2 regions of the Mesorhizobium sp. B2-4-7 genome follow, and region 2 is predicted to be linked to the other one. Evidence: predicted binding sites of a transcription regulator. Region 2 holds the regulator's gene; the other holds the start of a gene.

Region 1 (10,455 bases), on a different contig from region 2:
CGTCGCCTGGGCCAAGGACTTTCTCGACCAGTCGGTGCCGCTCACATCGGGCAAATGGGCCGGCGTCAACGGCCTTTCGCTGGCCAATGGCGCGCTGCGGCTCAGCGCCGGCGCCGGCTCGACCACCCTTGCCGATGTCAGGCAGTTCGTCGCCTATCGCGGCGATGCCGCCAACCCGCAAGCCGTGCTGCTGGTCAGCAACGGCCTGCATATCGAGATATTGATCGACCGCGACAACCAGATCGGCCGCACCGATCCGGCCGGCATCGCCGACATCATCCTGGAATCGGCGCTGACCACCATCCAGGACTGCGAGGATTCGGTCGCGGCGGTGGATGCGCAGGACAAGGTCGTCGTCTACCGCAACTGGCTCGGCCTGATGAAAGGCGACCTGGCCGAAGAGATCACCAAGGGCGGCCGGACCTTTGTCCGCAAGCTCAACCCCGATCGGTCCTATACCTCGCCCAATGGTGGCACGGTGACGCTGCCCGGCCGCTCGCTGATGCTGGTCAGGAATGTCGGCCACCTCATGACCAATCCGGCGATAACGGACCGAGACGGCAACGAGGTGCCGGAAGGCATCATGGACACCGCGCTGACCGCGCTGATCGCGCTGCACGATATCGGGCCGAACGGCCGCCGCGCCAATTCCCGCGCGGGCTCGATGTATGCCGTGAAGCCCAAGATGCATGGACCCGAGGAAGTCGCCTTCGCCGTCGAGATATTCGATCGCGTCGAGGCCCTGCTCGGCATGGACCAGAATACCGTCAAGATGGGCATCATGGACGAGGAGCGGCGCACCACCGTCAACCTCAAGGAGGCGATCCGCGCCGCCAGGGAGCGCGTCGTGTTCATCAACACAGGCTTCCTCGACCGCACCGGCGACGAGATCCACACCTCGATGGAAGCCGGCCCGATGATCCGCAAGGGCGACATGAAGCAGGCCGCCTGGATTTCCGCCTACGAGGCCTGGAATGTCGACACCGGGCTGGAATGCGGGCTTGCCGGCCATGCCCAGATCGGCAAGGGCATGTGGGCGATGCCGGATTTGATGGCGGCGATGCTCACCGAGAAGATCGCCCACCCCAGGGCCGGCGCCAACACCGCCTGGGTGCCTTCGCCGACCGCGGCGACGCTGCACGCCACCCACTATCACAAGGTCGATGTCCACGCCGTCCAGGCGGCGCTGAAGAGCCGGCCGAAGGCCAAGCTCGACGACATCCTGTCGGCGCCGGTCGCGGTGCGGCCCAACTGGTCTCCGGCCGACATCCAGGCGGAACTCGACAACAATGCGCAAGGCATTCTGGGCTATGTCGTGCGCTGGATCGACCAGGGCGTCGGCTGCTCGAAAGTGCCCGATATCAACGATGTCGGCCTGATGGAGGACCGCGCCACGCTGCGCATCTCCTCGCAGCACATCGCCAACTGGCTGCACCATGGCGTCTGCACGGCCGACCAGGTGATGGAAACGATGAGGCGCATGGCTGATATCGTCGACCAGCAGAACCAAGGCGACCCGCTCTACCGGCCGATGGCCGCCGATTTCGACGGCTCCGTCGCCTTCCAGGCCGCCTGCGACCTCGTCTTCAAAGGCCGCATCCAGCCCAACGGCTACACCGAACCGGTGCTGCACGCGCGGAGGCTGGAACTGAAGGCGAAGGGAGCGGCCTGAACCGGAGAGTTGAAGCCGGCAGGCGTTCCGCTTCCCTCCTCTCGAAGCAGCGCGAACTACGCCGCCTGCGCCACTCGCTCCGAACTCATCCGGTAGGAGATCGCTTCGGCCAAGTGAATGCGGCCGACGGTCTCGCTGGCGTCGAGATCGGCCAGTGTTCTCGCCACCTTCAGCACGCGGTGATAGGCCCGCGCCGAGAAGGCGAGCTTTTCGCTGGCGTCCTTGAGCAGCGACAGGCCCGATGCGTCGGGCATGGCGATCTCCTCGATGACCGCCGGCGCGCAATGCGCGTTTGTGGTGGCGCTGGTGACGCCGAGCCGTTCGAAACGCTCGCGCTGGAGGGTGCGGGCACGCGCCACGCGCAGCGCCACGTCGGCGCTCTTCTCCGCCCGGTCGGGCCGGATCAGGTCGCTGGCCGAGACCGCCGGCACCTCGATCCTGAGATCGATGCGGTCGAGCAGCGGTCCCGAGATGCGCGCCTGGTAATCGGTGCGGCAGCGTTCGCCGCGCAGGCAGCGATAGCCGGGCTCGCCGGCCATGCCGCAGCGGCACGGGTTCATCGCCGCCACAAGCTGGATGCGCGCCGGATAGGTGACGCGGTGGTTGGCGCGCGCGATCATGCAGTCGCCGGTCTCGAGCGGCTGGCGCAACGCGTCGAGCGTCTGCGGCGTGAATTCGGGAAATTCGTCGAGGAACAGCACGCCGTGGTGCGCAAGCGACACTTCGCCCGGCCGCGCCCGGATGCCGCCGCCGACCATCGCCGCCATCGAGGCCGAATGGTGCGGCGCGCGGAACGGCCGCCGGTCGGTCAGCTTGCCCTCGCCGAGCTCGCCGGCGACGGAGGCGATCATCGATACTTCGAGCAATTCCTTCGGCGCCAGCGGCGGCAGGATCGACGGCAGCCGCTGCGCCAGCATCGACTTTCCCGATCCGGGCGGGCCGACCATGAGCAGGTTGTGTCCGCCGGCCGCCGCCACCTCCAGTGCCCGCTTGGCGGTTTCCTGGCCCTTGATATCGGCAAGATCGGGCAGGTCGCGCGCCGCGGCATGGATACCGGCTTCGGGGCGCGACAGCACCTGCGTGCCGCGAAAATGATTGGCGATGGCGATCAGGCTGCGCGGCGCGAGTATGTCAAAGTCCTTCCCGGCCCAGGCGGCTTCCGGGCCGCAGGCGAAGGGGCAGATCAGGCCCTTGCCTTCGGAATTCGCGCCGATCGCCGCCGGCAGGGCGCCGGCGACCGCCGCGATGGTGCCGTCGAGCGACAATTCGCCAAGCACGACATAGCCGGCCAGCATGTCGCCCGGAATGGCGCCAAGGGCCGCCATCAGGCCGAGCGCGATCGGCAAATCGTAATGGCTGCCCTCCTTGGGCAGGTCTGCCGGCGCAAGATTGACCGTGACCTTCTTGGACGGCATCGACAGGCCGGAAGCATGGAGTGCCGCCTGCACCCGTTCGCGGCTTTCGGCCACCGCCTTGTCGGCCAGGCCGACGATGTGCATGTTGACCTTGCCGGGCGCTATCATAACCTGCACGTCGACCGGAACGGCCTCGATGCCCTGGAAAGCAACCGTGCGAACCCGCGCCACCATGTTTTGCCCCCGGATCTGGGCTTGCCCCAAGCCTTTTGCAATCAGGCCGCGAAGGGCCTGGCCCGGAGACAATCACAATTCCTCGGCTAAATCAAGAACATTACAGGAACGCGCAATCGCTGAAGTTGCAGCGCGATTGTCTCCGGTTGCAAAAACGGAACATGGTTAATACGAAATGAAAACGGTTACTTCCGCTTGGCCTCCACCGCGTCCCAGAACAGGCTGGCGATATCGGCGCCGCCGAAGCGTTTGACTTCACGCACGCCGGTCGGCGAGGTCACGTTGATCTCGGTCATGTAGTCGCCGATGACGTCGATGCCGACGAGGATGAAGCCACGTTCCCTCAGTGCCGGCCCGATGCGGGCGCAGATCTCGCGTTCGCGCTCGGTCAGCTCGGTCTTCTCGGCGCGGCCGCCGACATGCATGTTGGAGCGGGAATCGTGCTCGGCCGGCACCCGGTTGATGGCCCCGACCGGCTCGCCGTCAATCAGGATGATGCGCTTGTCGCCCTTGCGCACGTCCTTGAGGTAGCGCTGCACGATGTAGGGCTCACGGAACAACTGGCCGAACATTTCGAGCAGCGAGGCGAGGTTGCGGTCGGCCTCCAGCAGGTGGAAGATGCCCGCTCCGCCATTGCCGTAGAGCGGCTTGACGATGATGTCGCCGAATTCCTTGCGGAAGGCGGCGACCTCCTGGGGATCCTTGGTGATCAGCGTTTCCGGCATCAGGTCGGAAAACTCGGTGACGAAGATCTTTTCCGGGCTGTTGCGCACCCAGGCCGGGTCGTTGACCACCAGCGTCCTGGGGTGGATGCGCTCCAGTATGTGCGTGGTGGTGATGTAGTTCATGTCGAAGGGCGGATCCTGTCTCAGCAGGATCACGTCCATCTCCGACAGGTCGGTGCGCACCTTCTCCCCCAGCGAATAGTGGCTGCCCTTCTCGTCGCGTACCTGCATCTCCTCGATGCGGGCGAACACCTTGCCGTCGCGCAGCGACAGCCGGTCGGGCGTGTAGTGGTAGAGCTGATGGCCGCGCCGCTGCGCCTCCAGCGACAGCGCGAACGAAGTGTCTCCGGCGATCGACACGGTGGAGATGTGGTCCATCTGGACGGCGATTTTCAGCTTCATGGCAGGTCCCCAGCACGGTCGATGAGAGAGCGATATAGGGGTCCCGGCGCCTTCTGCCAATCGGGCCACGCCGCTAGCGGTCGAAGACCAGCCTGGAATAGCCGAGAAAGGACAGCCCCATGGCGGCCAGCGAAGCGAAAGCAAGGGCGGCCAATGGCGGGGTTGTCGGCAGGACGACAAGGATGGCGCAGTAGACCAGATAGTTGGCGATGCTGGTGGCGATGCCGACGCTGCCATAGCGCGCGCCTTCCCGCACCAAGCCGCGGCTCGACGGCGAGAAGGTCAGATGCCGGTTTGTCTGCCAGGTGACACAGAGTGCAAAGCCGATGGACAGCATGCGGGCGCTGAAAGGGCCGAGCGGCGTGACCGCAAGCAGCAACCAGAGGGCGGCCGCGTCGGCGACGAAGCCGATGCCGCCGGCAAAGACGAAGCGGACGAGACGGCTCACCGCTTCATGCGGCGCGAGGCGTCTTGCCTGGGCCGGCCTTCGCGGCAGTCGGCTCGTTGGCGCGCTCGCGCCGCTCTATGCGGCCCGAAGGCATCGACAGGTAGAAGATGCGCTTCTGTTCGGCGCGGCCGCGCGACACCGAGTCGAGGATCACCCCAGTCACACCAGCCAGCATCGATAGCAAGAGCAGGCCGACCGACAGCACCCATGTCGGCATGCGCGGCACCAGCCCGGTCTCGGCGAATTCGACCAGCACAGGCGCCATCAGGAACAGGCTCGACACCAGGAAGACCAGGGCGAAGGCGCCGAAGAAACGTAGCGGTTGCGTTTCCTTCATCAGCATGGCGAACATCCACAGGATCCTGGCGCCGTCGCGAAAGGTCGAAAGCTTCGATGACGAGCCGTCCGGCCGCTTGCCGTAATCGAGCGCGATCTCGCTGACGGGCAATTTGAGCTGCGAAGCATGAACCGACATTTCGGTCTCGATCTCGAAGCCGCCGGAGACGGCCGGGAAGCTCTTGACGAAGCGCCGGGTGAAGACGCGGTAGCCCGAGAAGATGTCGGTGAAATCGCTGCCGAACAGCCCTTTATAGAGGCTGTTGAAGACGCGGTTGCCGAAGGCATGGCCGGTCCTGCCGGCATCGTCGGTGACGCCGCGCCGGGTGCCCACCGCCATGTCGGAGCGCTCGGTCAGAAGCGTGTTGATCAATTGCGGCGCGTCTTCCGGCGCATAGGTGCCGTCGCCGTCGGCCATCAGGTAAATGTCGGCGTCGATGTCGGCGAACATGCGCCGCACCACATTGCCCTTGCCCTGGCGCGGTTCGCGCACCACGATGGCGCCGGCGGCGCGGGCCCTGAGCGCGGTCAGGTCGCGCGAATTGTTGTCGTAGACATAGACCGTCGCCAAAGGCAGCGTCTCGCGGAAGCGCCGCACCACCTCGGCGATCGTCAATTCCTCGTTGTAGCAAGGCAGCAGCACGGCGATGGCGGGTTCGTAGCGAAGCTCTTGCGGCATTTTCCTCTCCGGGTGCCTCGCCGCCACGCGCGGTTCGCGCCGAAAGTCAGGCGCGTTCAGGCGGTTTTACTATTTATTGAAGCCGTTAAGGCTAGGTTTAAGGCCGACTTTACGAGTGTCGATTGGCCGAAAAAGCCCGGCATTCCTGCCAGGGGCGATGGGATGAGCACAGCCAGCAACGGCGCTTCCACCTGGAAGTCCGACATAGCGTTTGCGTTGCTTGCCGCCTTGCTGCTGCTGGCGCTCGATCTCTATGCCGGATTCCCGCAACTGGCCAACCCGGCCGGCGACAATGACAGCCTGCTGCAACTGGTGGAGGTTCGCGACCTCCTGGCCGGCCAGGGCTGGTTCGACCTGCACCAGTACAGGATGGGGCTGGAGGGTGGCTTCGTCATGCACTGGTCGCGGCTGCTCGACGCCCCGCTGGCGCTCGGCATGCTTGCCCTGTCGGCCCTGACGGGCAGTGCCGCTTTGGGCGAGCAGGTCGTGCAGGTGCTTTGGCCTCTCCTGCAATTCTGGCTCGCGCTGTTCTCCATCATGCGCGCCGCGCGCGCTTTCGCCGGCGAGCACGCGGTCCTGCCCGCCGCGGTGGTCGGCGGAGCGGCCTTGTATTATCTCGGAATCTTCTCGCCCGGCGCGCTCGATCACCACAATGTCCAGCTGATGCTGACCTTGGCCGGCTTGGCTTTGCTGCTTGAAGCACCTCGCCACCGGACAGCCGCCCTGTTTGCCGGCGCGTGCGCCACCCTGGCTTTGGCGATCGGCATGGAAAGCGCCCCCTATGCTGGAACCCTGGGCGCCATCGTCGCCCTGCTGTTCCTCGTCAGCGGTGGCGGCGAAAGGCTGATCGCCAGGGATTTTGGCTTGGGCGTCACCGCCGTCTCGGCCCTTGTTTTCATCACCACCATACCGGCGTCGGCATGGGGGCAGGCGCAGTGCGACACCTTCTCGACCGTGCACTTCGTGGTTGCCGCGCTTGCCGGCGCCGGCCTTGCGGTCATCGCCTCATGGGGCGCCGCCAATGCGACGTACGGCCGTCGCCTGGTCTCGCTCGGCCTGCTGGCATTCGTGCTTGTCCTTGTCGTGATGTTTCTGTTCCCGCAATGCCTGGCTGCCCCCTATGCGGGCCTCGACCCGCGCCTCCAGCAGATGTGGCTCGGTCATATCGACGAAGCGCAATCGATATTCCAGCTCGTCGCGGCCGATCCGGCCAGAGCGGTGGCGCGCTTCGCGACGCCGCTGGTGGCGACCGTCCTGATGGCGCTGCGCCTCGGCAAGGGCGGCTGGCGGCGGCAGGACAGTCTCGTCGGCGCGCTGCTGGTGGTGGCTTTCCTGGTCAGTGCCTGGGAGGTCCGCGGCTCGACCTTCTCCATCGCCTTCGCGGTGATCCCGCTTTGCGCCTGGATCGCCAAATGGCGGCAGCGCGCCGAAAACAGCCCGTCCGGCGGCTCCGTGTTCCGTATGGCCGCGGCCTGGCTGATCTCGGTCAATGCGGTTTGGTCCAGCGCTGCCGAGGCGGCATCGAGCGCCTTCCAGATCGGTGCGGCCGTCACCGATGTCGGCATCGATGCACCTTGCAACAGCAAGGCCTCGTTCGCCGCGCTCGCCCGCATGCCTGACACCACGGTGCTGGCCATCTCCAATCTCGGCTCGCCGATCCTGGCCTTTACCGGTCATCGCGCGCTCGCTGGGCCCTACCACCGCAACGTCGCCGGAAACCTGCTCGTATTCGATGCCTTGCTGGGCTCGGCCACTGACGCGAAAGCCGTCGTGGCAAACCATCGCGTCGGGATTGTCGCGCTCTGCCGCGGCAATCCCGAAACCAGGCTTCTCGCAACCAAGGCGCCTGACGGCTTTCTGGCCGGGTTGATGCATGGCAGCGTGCCGGATTGGCTGGAACCGGTGGCGGAGACCCGGGGCACGCCGCTGGAGCTCTATCGCGTTCGCCCCGCCGGTTGAGAATCCGCCTGAGCGACGACGCCCTTGAGCCCGGGCGGCTTTGCGGAGGGCAGCGTGCTCTAGCGGCGAAAAATCGATTTTCCCGATACGTTTCCTAAAGGGTTTGCTGCCAGTCTCGGAAATAAATTCCGACTTCGAGAAACAGGGACACCGATGCAAACTTCGTTTGGCACCGGTCAGGCAAACAGGGAGAGCACGGATCTGGCATTCACCGATCCGTTGACCGGGCTTGGCAACCATCGCCGCTTCTTCGACAAGGTCGATCGCCTGATCAGCGACCGTGCCGACGATCCCGCGCCCTTCACCGTCGGCATTCTCGACCTTGATGGCTTCAAGCCGATCAACGATCTGTTCGGCCACAAGGCTGGCGACGACATCCTGATCCAGGTGGCGATGCGGCTGCGCGCCTCGATGGACGGCCATTCCACCGTCTGCCGCATCGGCGCCGACGAATTCGCCTTCCTCTATCCGCTGGTGTTCAGCGAGGAGGCGGCGGCCGAAAAGTCGCGCATGCTGATCGAAATCCTGTCGGCCCCTTACGATGTCGGCGAACGCACCGCGAGGCTGTCGGCCTCCGTCGGCTGTTCGCTGTTCTATTCCGGCGACGAAACCACCGAGATCCTCATCAACAAGGCCGAAACGGCGCTTTACCATGCCAAGCGGTCTGGCCGCGGCCGGGTCGTCGTCTATACCCGCGAAATGGAAGAGGCGGCCAAACGCGTCACCCGCATCGAGCAGGCGTTGCGCCGCGCCGTCTCGGCCGGCGAGGTGGAGCCGCATTTCCAGCCGATCGTCGACCTCACCACGCGCCGCACCATCGGCTTCGAGACGCTGGCGCGCTGGACCGACCGCGACCTCGGCTCGGTGCCGCCGACCGTCTTCATTCCGATCGCCGAGGAGCGCGGCATCATCGGCCCGCTGTCGCAGCTGGTGCTGCGCAAGGCGACCGAGGCGGCGAGAAGCTGGCCGAAGGACCTGTTCCTGTCGTTCAACCTGTCGCCCTCGCAGCTCGTCGACCAGAACACCGGCCTGCACATATTGGCGATCCTCGATCGCACCGGCTTCGATCCGCGCCGGCTGGAGATCGAGATTACCGAGACCGGCCTGATGAACGATCCGGCCTCGGCCGCGCAGATCGTCGAGGACCTGCGCCGCGTCGGCATCCGCGTCTCGCTTGACGATTTCGGCACCGGCCAGTCCTCGCTCGGGCGGCTACGCGAATTCCATTTCGACAAGTTGAAGATCGACCGCGCCTTCGTCTCCTCCATTCTCGATGACCGCCCGTCGGAGCACATCATCCGCGCCATTCTCGCAATGTGCGAAGGGCTCGGCATGGATGTCGTCGCCGAAGGCATCGAGGAAGAGGCGCAGGCCGACCGGCTCGTCCAGTTCGGCTGCGCCGGTGGGCAGGGCTATCTGTTCGGCAAGCCGGCCGATGCCGACGCCACGCTCGGCTATCTCCGCGATTCCTTCCGCGGCGCCCTGCGCGCCAAGGCGGTCTGAACGGGCGATTGGCCCGTTCGATCGAGGCCGTGCCGTGCCTGCGCGCGGTCTCCAGGCTTTTTGTCAGACATAAGCCTCAAAATCCGTCTTTTCGCCCTTGCCCGCCGGATCGGTCTGGCTAGGATGCGCGCCGGTCAACCCGGGAGACGAAAACCATGATGCCATCGGCACGTTTTGCCGACCTCGAAGGCGCTTCGGTGCTGATCACCGGCGGCGGCTCCGGCATTGGCGCGGCATTGACCGAGGGTTTCATGCGCCAGGGCGCCAAGGTCGCCTTCATCGACATCGCCGACAAGCCCAGCACCGCGCTTGCCGACCGCATCGAGAAAGAGCTCGGCCGCCGGCCGCTCTACCTCAAGTCCGATCTGCGCGACATCGAAGCGCTCCGGGCGTCTGCCGCGAAGGCGGCCGAAGCGCATGGCGACGTCACCGTGCTGGTCAACAATGCCGCCTGGGACGAACGCCACGCCGTCGAAGACGTGACGGTGGAGTTTTGGGACAACAACCAGGCGATCAACCTCAGACCGCATTTCTTCACCGCGCAGGCGGTGGCGCCGGGCATGAAGCGGGCCGGCGGCGGCTCGATCATCAATTTCACCTCGACCTCCTACCTGATCAACCACCCCGACATGCCGGCCTACACCGCCGCCAAGGCGGGCATACTCGGCCTCACCAAGGGTTTGGCCGGCAAGCTCGGGCCCGACCGTATCCGCGTCAACGCCGTCGCGCCCGGCTGGGTCATCACGGAACGGCAGCAGGAACGCTGGGTGACGGAGCAGGCGCTTGCCTCTCATGTCGCCAAGCAGTGCATCAAGGACGTCATGCGGCCGGACGATTTGGTCGGCACCGTGCTGTTCCTGGCCTCGGACGCCTCGCGCATGCTGACCGCGCAAATGCTGATCGTCGACGGAGGTTTCCTGTGAGCCCCGGGTTTGCCGGCCCCCGATTTGTCGGCAATGTGCCGGCGGTCGCGGCGCTCGATTGGGGCACGACCCGGCTTCGTGCCTGGCTGATCGACGGCGGCGGCAAGGTGCTTGCCGAGCGTCGCGGCGACGACGGACTGATCACCGCGCGCGAGAAGGGCTTTTCCCGGGTTCTCGAGGGTCATCTCGCCGCCATGGGCGCGCCGGAAACGCTGCCCG
Region 2 (10,455 bases):
CGCAGACGGTGGAAGCATCCCATGCGGCGGGGCTTGCCGGAATTGCCGTCGAGGCGGGGCGCTCTCTCATCCTGGAGGGGCCGGCGACGCTGTCGCGGGCGAATGCGCTCGGCCTGTTCATCGTCGGCCTGCCAGCAGGGGAGCCGGCGCATGGCTGACAAGGCGCTGAAGATCGCAATCGTGGCCGGCGAGGAATCCGGCGACCTGCTTGGCGCCGACATCGTGCGCTCGATCAAGCAGTCGACGGGGCGCGAGGTGCAGCTCGTCGGTCTCGGCGGCCGCCATCTGCAGGCGCTCGGGCTGGTCTCGCCGTTCGACGCCGGCGAGATCGCCCTCATGGGCTTCAGCGCCATCCTGAGTGACCTGCCGCGGCTGATGCGGCGGATCAGTCAGCTGGCCAGGACGGTCGCGGATGCGAAGCCCGACTGCCTCATAACCATCGACAGCCCCGATTTTTCCCTGCGCGTGGCCAGGAAAGTGCGCGCGGCCAACCCCACCATCCCGATCATCCACTATGTCTGCCCCAGCGTCTGGGCATGGCGGCCGGGCAGGGCGGTGGCGATGAAGCCCTATGTCGACCACATCCTCTGCATCCTGCCGTTCGAGGTGAAGGAGCTAGGCAGGCTCGGCGGACCGCCTGGCACCTATGTCGGACATCGCCTCACCCATGACGCGGGCGTGCTCTCTGCGGCGAGGGCGCAGGCGCAGCCGCGGGATCTTTCGCCGGATCGCGTGAAGACGCTGCTTGTGCTGCCCGGCTCGCGGCGCAGCGAAGTGCGGCGGCTGCTCGAGCCGTTTGGGGAGACCGTATCGATGCTGCGGGCCCGCCGGCATCGCTTGCGGCTGATGTTGCCGACGGTGCCGCATGTCGCCGATGTCGTGCGCTCCGCGGTCGCTCGCTGGGACGAGAAGCCCGAGATCATCCTCGACGCTGAGCGAAAGTGGCAGGCTTTCGGCAAGGCCGACGCGGCGCTGATCGCGTCCGGCACGGTTTCGCTTGAACTGGCGCTGTCTGACGTGCCGATGATCTCCTGCTACAGGCTGGACCCGGTTGCGCGCATCGTGGCGCCATATCTCGTTTCGGTCTGGTCGGCGCTGCTACCCAATCTGATATCGGATCGGGCGCTGATCCCGGAATTCTACAACGAGTATGTCAAGCCGAACAATCTGGCCCGCCAACTCGAAGCGCTGTTCGCCGACACAGGCATGCGCAGATGGCAGAAGGACGGGTTCGCCGAGATCGCGCGGCGCATGACAACCGCCAAGCCGTCAGGCGACATCGCCGCGCAGGTGGTGATGGGGTATATCAAGAGAGTGAGTAGTGAGTAGTGAGTAGTGAGTAGGATTACCGCTCTTTCCCTACTGACTACTGACTACTCACTTATTCACTTCTTCCTTTTTACCGCTTCGCGATCGGCACGTAGTCTCGCTCCGGCGCGCCGGTGTAGAGCTGGCGGGGGCGGCCGATCTTCTGGCGCGGATCCTCGATCATCTCCTTCCACTGCGCGATCCAGCCGACGGTGCGGGCGACGGCGAACAGCACGGTGAACATGGTGGTGGGGAAGCCCAGCGCCTTCAGCGTGATGCCGGAATAGAAGTCGACATTGGGGTAGAGCTTCTTCTCGATGAAATAGGGATCGGTAAGCGCGATCTTTTCCAGTTCCATGGCGATGTCGAGCAGCGGATCGTCCTTGATGCCGAGTTCGCCCAGCACCTCATGCGCGGTCTTTTGCATGATCTTGGCGCGCGGATCGTAGTTCTTGTAGACGCGGTGGCCAAAGCCCATCAGCCGAAACGGATCGTCCTTGTCCTTGGCGCGGGCGATGAATTCCGGAATGTGATCGACATGGCCGATCTCGCCGAGCATGTTCAGCGCCGCTTCGTTGGCGCCGCCATGCGCCGGGCCCCACAGGCAGGCGATGCCGGCGGCGATGCAGGCGAACGGATTGGCGCCAGACGAGCCGGCGAGCCGCACGGTAGAGGTCGAGGCGTTCTGCTCATGATCGGCGTGCAGGATGAAGATGCGCTCCATGGCGCGCGCCAGGACCGGGTTGATCTTGTATTCCTCGCATGGCACGGCAAAGCACATGTGCAGGAAGTTGGCGGCGAAATTCAGTTCGTTCTTCGGGTAAATGAAGGGCTGGCCGATATGGTATTTGTAGGCCATGGCCGCGATCGTCGGCATCTTGGCGATCAACCGCATCGACGCCACCATGCGCTGGTAAGGATCCGAGATGTCGGTGGAGTCGTGATAGAAGGCCGACAGCGCGCCGACCACGCCGCACATCACCGCCATCGGATGCGCGTCGCGGCGGAAGCCGGTGAAGAAGCGCGACATCTGCTCATGCACCATGGTGTGGCGCGTCACGCGGTAATCGAAATCGTCCTTCTGCGCCTTGGTCGGCAGTTCGCCGTAGAGCAGGAGATAGCAGACTTCCAGGAAGTCGCCATGTTCGGCCAACTGGTCGATCGGATAGCCGCGATGCAGGAGAATGCCGGCGTCGCCATCGATGAACGTGATCTCGGACTCGCAGCTTGCCGTCGAGGTGAAGCCGGGATCGTAGGTGAAGGCGCCGGTGGTGCTGTACAGCGTGGCGATGTCGATGACGTCAGGCCCGACTGAACCACTTCGCACCTTGAATTCGTGCGTCTTGCCGGCGAATTCCAGCTTTGCCGTGGCTTCCTGGGTCTTGCCGCCCAGTTCCCGTCTTGTCGCAGCTTCGGTCATTGCAAACTCCTTCTTGTTCCTCATGCCGGCAAAGGCAAATTCTGCAAAGCGACACGTCGAAGTCACCGAATGCGCGTATTCGCGACCGCATTTTAGGAAGTGCGTGCCAGATTGGGCCAAGGCTCAATGTTGCACTGCGAAACGCGCCTTTCAATGCCAATCTTCTTGGGCCAGATTGCTCCTAATCGATTTGATCGGCGATGCGCGCCAGGCTCTCCTCGCGACCAAGCACGGCGAGAACGTCGAACACGCCGGGCGAGGTGCTCTTGCCGGTCAAGGCGGCGCGCAAGGGCTGGGCGACGGCGCCGAGCTTGTGGCCGCCGGCCGTCGCATAGTCCCGGATCGCGGCTTCAGTCGAGGCCGCCGTCCAGTCGCCTGAAACCGCCTCGAGGGCGTCGTGAGCGCCACGCAGGACCTTGCGCGCATCGTCATTGAGCAGCAGGGCTGCCTTCTCGTCGATCGGCAGTGGCCGCGCGGCAAACAGGAAGGCGGCGCCATCGACAAGCTCGACCAGCGTCTTGGCGCGCTCCTTCAGCCCCGGCAACGCTGCCAGCAACTGTGCCCTGTTCCGGTCGTCGAGGCGTGCGGCCATTGCCGGGCCGCCCTCGAGATAGGGCAAGGTGGCGATGAAGATGTCGAACAGCTCGGCATCGCCCATGCGGCGCATGTGGACGCCGTTTAGCGCCTCCAGCTTGGCGAAATCGAAGCGGGCGGCGCCCTTGTTCACATCGCCGATATCGAACCAGGCGATCATGTCCTGGATCGACATGATCTCGTCGTCGCCGTGGCTCCAGCCGAGCCGAGCCAGGTAGTTGAGCAGCGCTTCGGGCAGGTAGCCCATGGCACGGTAGGCCTCCACGCCCAGCGCGCCGTGCCGCTTCGACAGCTTGGCGCCGTCGGCGCCGTGGATCAGCGGTATGTGCGACATTGAAGGCACATCCCAGCCCATGGCGTTGTAGATCACGGTCTGGCGGGCGGCATTGGTCAGGTGGTCGTCGCCACGGATGATGTGGGTGACGCCCATGTCGTGGTCGTCAACGACGACGGCATGCATGTAGGTCGGATTGCCGTCCGAGCGCAGGATGATGAAGTCGTCCAGATCCTTGTTGGGAAAGCGCACGTCGCCCTGGACACGGTCATGCACCACCGTCTCGCCTTTGGTCGGCGCCTTGATGCGGATCGCGCCCTTGACGCCAGGAGGCGCCTGCGAAGGGTCGCGGTCACGCCAGCTTCCGTCATAGCGCGGCGGCAGGCCCTTGGCCCGCGCCGCGTCGCGCATTGCCTCAAGCTCGGCAGGGGTCTCGTAGCTGTAGTAAGCCTTGCCCATGCGCACCAGCTCCTCGGCCACCTCGCGATGGCGCGGCGCGCGCTCGAACTGCGAGACGGCGTCGCCGTCCCAGGTGAGGCCGAGCCAAGTCAGTCCTTCGAGAATGGCTGCTGTCGCCGCATCGGTGGAGCGCTCGCGGTCGGTGTCCTCGATGCGCAGCAGCATCGTACCGCCGGTGTGCTTGGCGTAGAGCCAGTTGAAGAGCGCCGTACGCGCGCCGCCGATGTGCAGGTAGCCGGTGGGCGAGGGGGCAAAACGGGTGACAACCTTGTCGGACATACAACTCTCGGGAAACGTCTGGAGCGGGGTGCGGATCACACGCACTTTCGCGCGTCGCGCGTTCATGTAGCATAGGGTGTCGAGGGCGCAAGGGGCAGACCCGATGGCTGGAGCGGGCCGGGGCGCGGAGGAAGGCGAGGACGTCGTTGCCGGCGTCAGCGAACGCTCTCTTTTTGCCATGCCCGCGCCCGCCTCATTGCCGCTGGCGTTGCCGCCCCTACAGCAGCCGGGCAAGTCGCCGCCGGCGGATGTTTCCACGCCGCCCGGCATTCCCGCAGCCGGCGCGGCCGAGCGCCTGCGCCGTGAGTTCGGCCGTGCCTCGTGGCCTCGTCTGCGCAACGGCGTGGCCAGAGCGTCCGAGCTCGAACTCGATCGGGGCATAGGCTTCCTGCTCGTCCCGGTGTTCCTGGCGTGCGGATCGATTGCGTATTTTTCGTTGGCGGCGGAGCCGGGCTTTGCCAAGCCTGTCGCGGTCGCGATCCTGATGTCGCTGTGCGCGCTCGTTTCACGCTCATGGCCGAAAACGCATCTGTGCTTCATGGCGGCGCTGTTGTGCGCGCTCGGCATGCTCGCCGGCAAAGTCGAGACGTGGCGAGCGGGAACGCGGATGCTGGGCTCGGAAATCTCCACGCAAATCACCGGCCGCGTCGTTTCGGTCGACCAGATGGAGACCGGGCGCATCCGGCTGACCATCGATGTGACATCGACCGCGCGGCCGAAACTACGCTACGCGCCCGAGCGCGTTCGCCTTTCGGCGCGCAAGGTGCCGGCTGAAGTGACGGCCGGCTCCCTCGTGACCGGCTATGCCAGGCTGTTGCCGCCGACCGGGCCGGTGCGGCCGGACAGCTACGACTTTTCCTTCGACAGCTACTTCGCCGGCATAGGCGCCAGCGGCTTCTTTCTCGGCAACCCCAAAATCGTCTCAGCCGATGACAGGCCGTTGTGGGCCGCCCTCTCAGCCGCCATCGAGAGTGCTCGCGAAAGCATTGCCGACCATATCAGGGGCAGCATCGGCGGCGCCGAGGGCGAGATCGCCGCGGCGCTGATCGTGGGTGTTCGCGCCGGGATTCCCGACGAGATCAATGAAGCGATGCGACGCACCGGCATCTACCACATCATCTCAATTTCCGGGCTGCACATGGCGCTGGTCGCCGGCACCGTCATGGGTCTGCTGCGTGGCGGCTTCGCGCTGTTTCCGAACTTTTCCTCCCGTCGGCCGGTCAAGAAATACGCGGCCGCGGCGGCACTTTTCTCGATCGCCGCCTACCTCGTCATTTCGGGCGTCGTTGTCGCCGCCGAACGCAGCTTCATCATGCTGGCGGTGATGCTGATCGCCGTTCTGTTCGATCGGGCGGCACTCACCATGCGCAATCTGGCTATTTCGGCGATCGCCGTCATCGTGGTGTCGCCGCACGAGGTGGTAGGGCCGAGCTTCCAGATGTCGTTCGCCGCCACCGCGGCCCTGGTCGGCGCCTATGCCGGCTGGTCGGATCGCAAAGCCGACAAAGCGCGGACCCCGCCGCCGCAACGGACCTTGCCTGGCCTGCTGACGCGAAAATTGCTGCTGGCGACAGGTGGGCTGGCGATGACCTCGATTATCGCGGGAAGCGCCACGGCGCTTTTCGCCATCTGGCATTTCCAGCGCGTGTCGCCGCTCAGCCTGTTCGCCAATCTTGCCGTCATGCCGATCGTTTCTGTCGTGATGTTCCTTGCGGTTGCCAGCGCGCTGCTGATGCCGTTCGGGTTCGATGGACCATCCCTTTATCTGATGGGCAAGGGACTGGCCGCGATGATCGCCATATCAGGATGGATCTCGCAACGCTCGCCGGTCGACGCGGTCGGGTTGATTTCGCAGCAATCCGTCCTTCTGGTGGCGATCGCCCTGGTCATCGCGACGATGGCCACGACATGGCTGCGGCTGGCGGCACTTCCCTTCGCGCTCGCCGGCCTGTTGACCGTCTCGGACACGCGCACGCCGGACGTGCTGATTTCGGAGGATGCCCGCCTGGTGGCGTTGCCGATCGGCGGCGGCGAGCTCGCGATCAACCGGGCGCGCCCGAACGAATTCACCGTCGATAATTGGAAACGCGCGCTGAAGTCCGAAACCATCGTTGCGCCGGAACTGTTCGACAGCGGAGACCGACAGTTCGACATCTTCGATCCCGCGCAACTTCCGGCGGGAGCGCCTTTCTATTGCTTCACGGGCCTGTGCATGGCCCGGCATACCTCGGGGGCGATCATCGCGCAGGTGGAGGATCGCAAGGACGCCTGGAGGGCCTGCTCCTATGCGGATCTGATCGTCATCAACGACCCCGCGGGCTACGACCCCTGCCACAATCCGCTGGTTCTCGTCATCACCAAGCGGCAGCTCGCTCGTAAGGGAAGTGCCGCCGTCTTCTTCGACCGGCAATCGGCGACGGCACCGGCACGGGTCAGCTTTGCCGTCGACAGGCCATATCGGCCTTGGCACGAACAGCGAAAATTCTCACGCGAGGCAAGGGGACTGCCGCCTTACCGTAAACCCGAAAAGCCCACCGCCGACCCCGCTCAGTAGCGCCTGATCAGGCCGACCAGCTTGCCCTGCACCTTGACCCTGTCCGGTCCGAAAATACGTGTTTCATAGGCCGGATTGGCAGCCTCGAGCGCAATCGAAGCACCCTTTCGGCGGAAGCGCTTAAGCGTTGCTTCCTCCTCGTCCACCAGGGCCACGATGATCTCGCCGGGACTTGCGGTGTCGGCATTGCGGATGATGACCGTGTCGCCGTCGAAAATGCCGGCCTCGATCATCGAATCGCCCTTGACCTCCAGCGCATAGTGTTCGCCGCCCATGATCATGTCAGGCGGCACTGAAATGGAATGCGTCTGATGCTGGATGGCGTCGATCGGCACACCCGCTGCGATGCGACCCATGACCGGGATCGACACCGCTGAAACCGCGTCGTCGTCATTGCCGGCAGCGGGCAGACGCGAAGACGTCGCCGGCTTGATCTGCCGGCTAGGGCTGCTGCCCTGTCCGAGGCTGCCTTGGATGACGCTCGGGGAGAACTTCTTTGCCGCGTTAAGACCCGGCGCGATCGAGTCCGGCAGGCGCAGCACCTCCAGCGCGCGCGCCCGGTTGGGCAGGCGGCGAATGAAGCCGCGCTCCTCCAACGCCGTGATCAGCCGATGAATTCCCGACTTGGAGGCGAGGTCCAGCGCTTCCTTCATCTCGTCGAAGGACGGCGGAATGCCGCTTTCCTTCAGCCGTTCATGGATGAACATCAAGAGTTCATGTTGCTTGCGCGTGAGCATGGCGGCCCCCAAAGGCATTGCACGAAGGGTCTGGAACCAGAATCAGAAAACAAACCCAGAACAAACACTATCTGTTCCAGTTGTGTTCCGCAACCATTTAAAGTTTAATGAATTTGTTAAGGCGACGGAAACGAAATGCCCTCCCGCAGCCAGCATCCTGCCAGCGCGGTCCGTCGTCAATGCGCTCCCGGGCCCTTTGAAACTATTTTGGTTAATGGCCTGTGGCCCGACCGGTCTCCACTCTTGGCACAAGCCTGCAAGCTGGGTGACCGGCAGGTGCGGGGTGCGTTTGGGCGGATTAGAAACCCCTGCGGCTCGTGAACGAAACGAAACCAAAATGCCAACTTCCGCCGGAAAACGGCCAGACACCACCACTGGTCGCGACGGGCTGCGTTCGTTCGTTCGCTTGACGAAACCGTATAATAATGTACGGTTTTCGAAGAGGAACACCAATGACCACGCCGAAGCAGGCCGCGCGACGCGAACGGATAGAGGAGGCCGCCTATGCGGTGCTCCGGGAAACCGGCTACAAGAGCGCCTCCCTGCTTGCTATCGCCAAGCGGGCATCGGCCTCGAACGAAACCCTCTACAACTGGTACGGCAACAAGCAGACCCTGTTTCGATCCTTGATCGAAGCCAATGCGGGAGAGGCAAGGAAGCTGCTGGAGGACGCCCTTCACCAGGCGCGCGATCCGCTCGAAACCCTGAACTTGCTCGGGCCAGTCCTGCTGACCCTCGTGACGGGCGACAAGGCGGTGGCGCTCAATCGCGCCGCGGCCGGCGACGTCAACGATACAGGCACGCTTGGCCAATCGATCGCGCAATTCGGCCGCAATACCATAATGCCGCTTCTTGGCGACCTGCTTCGAACCGCAAGTCGGGCCGGCCCGATCGCCTGTGACGATCCTGCCGAAGCCGCCGACATCTACATCAGTCTTTTGATCGGCGATCTCCAGGTTCGCCGGATCGTTGGGGTGCTCGAGGAACTGCCTCGGGCGGAAATCGAGCAAAGATCGAACCGGGCGTTCACCCTGTTCTTGCGCCTCTATGCGGCCAGCCCTTGCCCGGGCGGCAAAACAGCCGGCCCGTTTCCAGGGCGCTCTTCTCACCGAGGAACATCGCGACCATGAGCAAAATTCCCGATCTCGCAGCGATCGAGGCAATGGACACCGCGGATCCGCTGCGTGCCATGCGTGACCGCTTCACCTTGCCCCAGGGGGTGATCTATCTCGACGGCAATTCGCTGGGCGCCGCTTCGCCAGCCGTGTTCGGCGAGCTGCAGAAGGCCGCCACGCAGGAGTGGGCGCAGGATCTCATCCGCGCCTGGAACACCGCCGGCTGGTTCGACATGCCGGTCGAACTCGGCGACCAACTCGGGCGCCTGATCGGGGCCGCCGCCGGCCAGACGGTGGTCTGCGATACCACCTCGATCAACATCTACAAGGTGCTGCATGCGGCACTCGGGATGCGGCCGGACAGGTCAGTCATCATCGCCGAGGGGGACAGCTTTCCGACCGATCTCTATATGGCCGAAGGCGTTGCCTCGACGCGGCCGGGCACGGTGCTGCGGCTCGAGGGTGTCGATGCGCCGACCATAGAAGAACTGATCGACGAGCGGGTCGCGGTCATCCTGGTCAACCACGTCAACTACAAATCCGGGCAGTTACGCGACATGGCCGCGCTGACGCGGACGGCACATGATGCCGGCGCGCTGATTGTCTGGGATCTCTGCCATACCGCCGGCGCCTTGCCCGTCGAGCTCGACCGTTCGAATGCCGATTTCGCCGTTGGCTGCACCTACAAATATCTCAATGGCGGCCCGGGTGCCCCGGCCTTCATCTACGCGGCCGAGCGCCACCATGGCGATGTCCGCCAGCCGCTCAGCGGCTGGTGGGGCCATGCGCGGCCATTCGCCTTCGAACAGGGTTTTGCTGCCGGCACTGGCATCCGCCGGTTTCTCTGCGGCACGCAGCCTGTGCTGTCGATGCGCGCGCTCAAAGGGGCGCTCGATGTCTGGAACGACGTCGACATGGCAGAGGTGCGCAGGAAGAGCATGGCGTTGACCGATCTGTTCATCCAACTGGTCGAGGCAAAATGCGGCGCCTACGGCCTCGAACTCGAAAGCCCGCGCGATGGCAATGAGCGCGGCAGCCAGGTTTCGTTCCTCCACCCGCATGGCTATCAGGTGATGCGGGCCTTGATCGAGCGCGGCGTGATCGGCGATTTCCGCGCGCCATCCACGATTCGCTTCGGCTTTACGCCGCTTTATGTCGGCTATGTCGATGTCTGGCAGGCTGTCGAGGTGCTGGAAGACATTTTGCGCACGGACGCGTGGCAGGAGGCGCGTTTCGCCGTCAAGGCGGCGGTGACTTAAGAGCCTGTCGCTCAGAAAAGCGCAGTGGGTTCGGGATAACGATATGCAGTCGGCAAAGCTACGTCAGAGCCGGGTACGGACCTTCCACAGCTCCGGGAACAACTCCACCTCCAGCATCTTCTTCAGGTAGGACGCGCCCGATGTGCCGCCGGTGCCGCGCTTCATACCGATGATGCGCTCGACCGTGGTGACGTGGTTGAAGCGCCAACGGCGGAAATAATCCTCGAAATCGACCAGCTTCTCGGCGAGTTCGTAGAACATCCAGTAGCGCTGCGGGTCGCGGTAGATGATCTGCCAGGCGACAAGGACCTCTTCGTTCTCGGTCCGCGTTTCGCGCCAGTCCGTACGCCTTGCGTCGGCACCGATGTCGAAGCCGTTACGGGCGAGCAGCAGCAGCGCCTCGTCGTAGAGCGACGGTTGCGCCAGGATCGCCTCCAGTTTCTCGCTGAGGTCCGG

The links. Region 2 encodes LexA, which represses DNA repair genes until DNA is damaged. Its sites were predicted from a motif close to TGTTCNNNNTGTGTTCNG; they were not measured.
Region 1: FJ946_RS08140 (YifB family Mg chelatase-like AAA ATPase) is a predicted target of LexA. The motif match lies at 3,355-3,372, and genes of this name have one in related genera.

The regions. Positions count from the first base shown of each region.
Region 1 covers NZ_VFVH01000002.1:296,248-306,702, reverse strand. The annotation lists gene FJ946_RS08145 (malate synthase G) at 1-1,672, shown strand, start outside; gene FJ946_RS08140 (YifB family Mg chelatase-like AAA ATPase) at 1,729-3,261, opposite strand; gene gshB (glutathione synthase) at 3,447-4,388, opposite strand; gene FJ946_RS08130 (GtrA family protein) at 4,462-4,836, opposite strand; gene FJ946_RS08125 (glycosyltransferase) at 4,841-5,851, opposite strand; gene FJ946_RS08120 (GtrA family protein) at 6,014-7,810, shown strand; gene FJ946_RS08115 (EAL domain-containing protein) at 7,964-9,313, shown strand; gene FJ946_RS08110 (SDR family oxidoreductase) at 9,469-10,236, shown strand; gene FJ946_RS08105 (2-dehydro-3-deoxygalactonokinase) at 10,233-10,455, shown strand, end outside.
Region 2 covers NZ_VFVH01000009.1:159,534-169,988, forward strand. The annotation lists gene FJ946_RS22595 (LpxI family protein) at 1-158, shown strand, start outside; gene lpxB (lipid-A-disaccharide synthase) at 151-1,329, shown strand; gene gltA (citrate synthase) at 1,400-2,728, opposite strand; gene gltX (glutamate--tRNA ligase) at 2,910-4,334, opposite strand; gene FJ946_RS22615 (ComEC/Rec2 family competence protein) at 4,438-6,888, shown strand; gene lexA (transcriptional repressor LexA) at 6,882-7,625, opposite strand; gene FJ946_RS22625 (TetR/AcrR family transcriptional regulator C-terminal domain-containing protein) at 8,078-8,755, shown strand; gene kynU (kynureninase) at 8,752-9,999, shown strand; gene kynA (tryptophan 2,3-dioxygenase) at 10,063-10,455, opposite strand, start outside.